One region of the Halalkalibacter oceani genome, then DNA from elsewhere that is predicted to be linked to it. Evidence: a T-box and tRNA genes for the amino acid it is inferred to sense, from the RefSeq annotation. Region 1 holds a T-box; the other holds one or more tRNA genes.
What was found. A T-box is a leader RNA that pairs with one kind of tRNA and senses whether it is charged. The one in region 1 lies ahead of ileS (isoleucine--tRNA ligase), so its partner is inferred to be a tRNA-Ile.
Positions count from the first base shown of each region.

Region 2: it has a tRNA-Ile gene. The T-box ahead of ileS (isoleucine--tRNA ligase) is inferred to sense a tRNA for this amino acid. The anticodon was not compared.

Region 1 covers NZ_JBEPKD010000003.1:160,950-163,240, reverse strand. The annotation lists gene ABMB67_RS05925 (YlmH family RNA-binding protein) at 1-199, shown strand, start outside; gene ABMB67_RS05920 (DivIVA domain-containing protein) at 289-765, shown strand; T-box leader at 819-1,031, shown strand; gene ileS (isoleucine--tRNA ligase) at 1,190-2,291, shown strand, end outside.
Region 2 covers NZ_JBEPKD010000015.1:97,247-99,537, reverse strand. The annotation lists tRNA gene ABMB67_RS15820 (tRNA-Met) at 1-61, shown strand, start outside; tRNA gene ABMB67_RS15815 (tRNA-Asp) at 69-145, shown strand; tRNA gene ABMB67_RS15810 (tRNA-Tyr) at 163-244, shown strand; tRNA gene ABMB67_RS15805 (tRNA-His) at 260-335, shown strand; tRNA gene ABMB67_RS15800 (tRNA-Gln) at 351-425, shown strand; tRNA gene ABMB67_RS15795 (tRNA-Gly) at 430-501, shown strand; tRNA gene ABMB67_RS15790 (tRNA-Arg) at 512-588, shown strand; tRNA gene ABMB67_RS15785 (tRNA-Gly) at 764-834, shown strand; tRNA gene ABMB67_RS15780 (tRNA-Ile) at 855-931, shown strand; tRNA gene ABMB67_RS15775 (tRNA-Asn) at 1,065-1,139, shown strand; tRNA gene ABMB67_RS15770 (tRNA-Ser) at 1,141-1,231, shown strand; tRNA gene ABMB67_RS15765 (tRNA-Glu) at 1,234-1,308, shown strand; tRNA gene ABMB67_RS15760 (tRNA-Lys) at 1,499-1,574, shown strand; tRNA gene ABMB67_RS15755 (tRNA-Leu) at 1,586-1,667, shown strand; gene ABMB67_RS15750 (LacI family DNA-binding transcriptional regulator) at 2,003-2,291, shown strand, end outside.

The DNA of each region.
Region 1 (2,291 bases):
GCTTTCGAGAACAAAGGTCCTTCCCTATATTGATAAAGGCCTGGTGAAGGTTAATTGGAAAGTTGTCGATCAGCCTGCTTTCCCCGTTGAGGAAGGGGACTACATATCTGTCCGCGGTTTTGGAAGGGTCCAGCTCAAAGCCATTGAAGGACGGACGAAAAAGGATAAAATTAGAATACGCTACGAGAGATTACTGTAACCCTCCTGTTGAAGCAGGGTTTTGATATGGGTTTGTCGAAACAAAAAGAAAGATGCTTTGCATTTCATGATTAGCCGGAGGTGACGAATGTGCCTTTAACTCCTTTAGATATTCACAATAAAGAATTTACCAGGGGATTTCGAGGGTATGATGAAGATGAGGTCAATGAGTTTTTAGACCAAATCATTAAAGATTATGAAGCTGTCCTACGCGAGAAAAAAGAATTATTTGAGCAGGTTACCGAATTAGATGAGAAGCTTGAGCATTTTAAAAACATTGAAGAAACGCTGAATAAATCCATTTTAGTGGCGCAGGAGTCCGCTGAGGAAGTCCGTCGCAATGCGCAGAAGGAAGCGCAGTTAATTGTGAAGGAAGCGGAAAAAAATGCCGATCGCATCATTAATGATGCACTGGCAAAGTCACGAAAAATTATGATGGAGATGGAGGAGCTGAAAAAACAGGCCTCTGTTTACAAGATGCGGTTTAAAATGCTCATCGAGGCGCAGATGGAAATGCTGAAGGCTGATGAGTGGGATGAAGTAGCTGAAGAAGAATCGGTTGAATGATTTTCTTGCACTTCTGAAATGGCTGACATATAATAATATCCATTACGAATAGGAAACAAACAGCGAGAGGGACGAGTACAGGGCGAAGGTGTGCATAGCGAACCGGGGATGGTGGAAGCCCGGTCATAACGCGCTTTGGAAAATCACCCTTTAGTTTTGCACTGAAACGTACAGTAGGCTGCAACGCGTCATTCACGTTACGAATACTTGAGTGGGAGCCATTCTCCCATGAGGGTGGTACCGCGGGTTAACTTCTCGTCCCTTACTTAGGGGCGGGAAGTTTTTTAGTTTTTTTAGTTGCTACATCTTTTAAAAAGCCTGGAGAGTAGCGAACGAAGCCATTGCCAGCTTGAAAAGAACCGCTGCAATCATTGATGCGCTAATAGAGCTGAATAAAGTTAATAACCATATAGGAGGAAAGAGAATGGATTATAAAGAAACGCTGTTAATGCCGCAAACTGATTTTCCGATGAGGGGAAATCTTCCGAACCGGGAACCGGAACGACAAGCAAAATGGAGTGAAAGTGATATTTATCAAAAGGTGCAGCAACGTACCGAAGGACGTCCGTTATTTGTTTTGCATGATGGACCTCCATACGCAAATGGCGATATTCATATGGGACATGCGCTAAATAAAATTTTAAAGGATTTTATCGTCCGCTATAAATCAATGAGCGGCTACCACGCGCCGTATGTGCCGGGCTGGGATACGCACGGACTACCGATTGAAACGGCATTGACGAAGAGCGGAAAGGTGAACCGCAAGGCGATGAGCGTCGCTGAATTCCGCAAGCTGTGCGAAGAATACGCGAAAAAGCAAATTGAGCGCCAACGCGAGCAGTTTATGCGTTTAGGAGTGCGCGGTGACTGGTGGAATCCGTACGTGACGCTTGAGAAGGAATACGAAGCCCAGCAGATCAAGGTGTTTGGTGAAATGGCGAAAAAAGGCTATATTTACAAAGGCAAAAAGCCGGTTTATTGGTCTCCTTCGTCGGAATCTGCTCTTGCTGAAGCTGAAATTGAATACCACGACAAACGTTCTCCTTCGATTTATGTGGCGTTTCAGGTGAAGGAAGGAAATGATGTCCTTGAAGGTGATGAAGCAATCGTCATCTGGACGACGACGCCTTGGACGATTCCGGCAAACTTGGGGATTTCCGTCCATCCAGATCTTGATTACAACGTTGTGAAGGTTGCTGACAAGAAATATGTTGTCGCTGCCGGACTGCTTGAGTCGCTTGAAAAAGAATTGGAATGGGAACAGGTCGACGTGCTGAAGACGTTTAAAGGAAAGGAGCTTGAATACGTCAAAGCCGAGCATCCGCTTTACGGACGCGATTCGCTTGTCATGTGCGGCGACCATGTCACGCTTGATGCCGGTACGGGCTGTGTTCATACCGCTCCCGGACACGGGGAGGAGGACTATCTTGTCGGTCAGAAATATGGTCTTGATGTACTCTGCCCTGTCGATGACAAAGGGAATATGACGGACGAAGCGCCGGGCTTTGAAGGTCTGTTCTACGATC
Region 2 (2,291 bases), on a different contig from region 1:
AGTCTGGTAGCTCGTCGGGCTCATAACCCGAAGGTCGGCGGTTCAAATCCGTCCCCCGCAATACCATTGGTCCGGTAGTTCAGTTGGTTAGAATGCCTGCCTGTCACGCAGGAGGTCGCGGGTTCGAGTCCCGTCCGGACCGCCATTGTACGATCTTATAGTGGAGGGGTAGCGAAGTGGCTAAACGCGGCGGACTGTAAATCCGCTCCCTCCGGGTTCGGCGGTTCGAATCCGTCCCCCTCCATTTTATTAGTGTGTGGCGATTGTGGCGAAGTGGTTAACGCACCGGATTGTGGTTCCGGCATTCGTGGGTTCGATTCCCATCAGTCGCCCCATTTATACATATGTATTGGGCTATAGCCAAGCGGTAAGGCAACGGACTTTGACTCCGTCATGCGCTGGTTCGAATCCAGCTAGCCCAGCCATTTCGCGGAAGTAGTTCAGTGGTAGAACACCACCTTGCCAAGGTGGGGGTCGCGGGTTCGAATCCCGTCTTCCGCTTTAATAATAAGCGCCCTTAGCTCAGCTGGATAGAGTGTTTGACTACGAATCAAAAGGTCGGGAGTTCGAATCTCTCAGGGCGCGCCATTTATTTTCATCATTCCTATGCGGGTTAGTTTAGTGGTTGAAACCTCAGCCACGAGCAACACGATCGTGAAAGTCTTCGAGTTGCCTCGACGCATCAACTTCGAAGGGTAGCTGGCAGAGGAAGAGGCATGTAGGTCGCGTGCTGAAATAATTGAGAATATTAATTGAAAAATGTGCGGGTGTAGTTTAGTGGTAAAACCTCAGCCTTCCAAGCTGATGTCGTGAGTTCGATTCTCATCACCCGCTTTTTGATTTTTAGCTATTGGGGGCCTGTAGCTCAGCTGGTTAGAGCGCACGCCTGATAAGCGTGAGGTCGGTGGTTCGAGTCCACTCAGGCCCACCATTCCCACAGTAGCTCAGTGACGAGCCTAAGCATCGTCGAAAAGCCTCGAGTTGCCTCGATACAGCAGGCAGCGGAGCTGTTAAAAGGAAGAGACTGGTATCGCAAGCGTGCGATGAAAAAATGACAATGATATTCCACAGTAGCTCAGTGGTAGAGCAATCGGCTGTTAACCGATCGGTCGTAGGTTCGAGTCCTACCTGTGGAGCCATGGAGAAGTACCCAAGTGGCTGAAGGGGCGCCCCTGCTAAGGGTGTAGGTCGCGCGAGCGGCGCGAGGGTTCAAATCCCTCCTTCTCCGCCAGTGGCCCGTTGGTCAAGCGGTTAAGACACCGCCCTTTCACGGCGGTAACACGGGTTCGAATCCCGTACGGGTCACCATTGATTCCATGACATCACTGAAAAACAGCAAGAGCCATTAGCTCAGTGACGAGCAAAGCTTCTGTGATAATCTTCGAGTTGTTCCGACGCATCTACATCAGAGCGCTGCGGGAAGAGGAAGGAACAGGCAAAACATCGAAGTGAAGCATCGTCCGTAATCATCATGAAAATCATCACTGAAAAACAGCAAGAGCCATTAGCTCAGTTGGTAGAGCATCTGACTTTTAATCAGAGGGTCGAAGGTTCGAGTCCTTCATGGCTCACCATTTTGTAATATGCGGGTGTGGCGGAATTGGCAGACGCGCTAGACTTAGGATCTAGTGTCTTATGACGTGGAGGTTCAAGTCCTCTCACCCGTATTATGAAAAAGCCGTAAGACAGATCAATATGATCTGTCTTACGGCTTTTTTGTTAGTGGTTTTAGATTTTACGAATAAAAAGCCATAAAAAGCCATAAAAAGCGCGTCAGGTAATCTGACGGATAAGTAGATATCCTCTTTATGTCCGTTATAATGAAGTTAACTGATATATGTAACGGGTTACAGTTTTTCAGAAAATCAGTTGACATTATGACAAAGCATAATTATACTGAAAATTAAAAATAATATTTATATTATAATATTTTTTATTGAGAGATGTGTAACGGGTTACAGAATTTATATAGCTGATGTGTAACCCGTTACACAAAAGGGAGGTGTTTCCAACAACTATTCGTGAAGTTGCCAAACGTGCTAATGTGTCCGAAGCGACGGTCTCGAGAGTCATTAATAAGAAAGGTTATGTCGGAAAAGAAACATTGAAGAAAGTCGAAGCGGCAATTGCTGAACTGAACTATACACCTAATGAGGTCGCTCGAATGTTGTTCAAGAAAAAATCGAATACGATCGGTCTCCTGATTCCAGATATTACGAACCCCTTTTTCCCGGAATTAGCAAAGGCGGTTGAGGCAGTGGCGCAGAGGCTAGGATATTTGTTGATTCTTT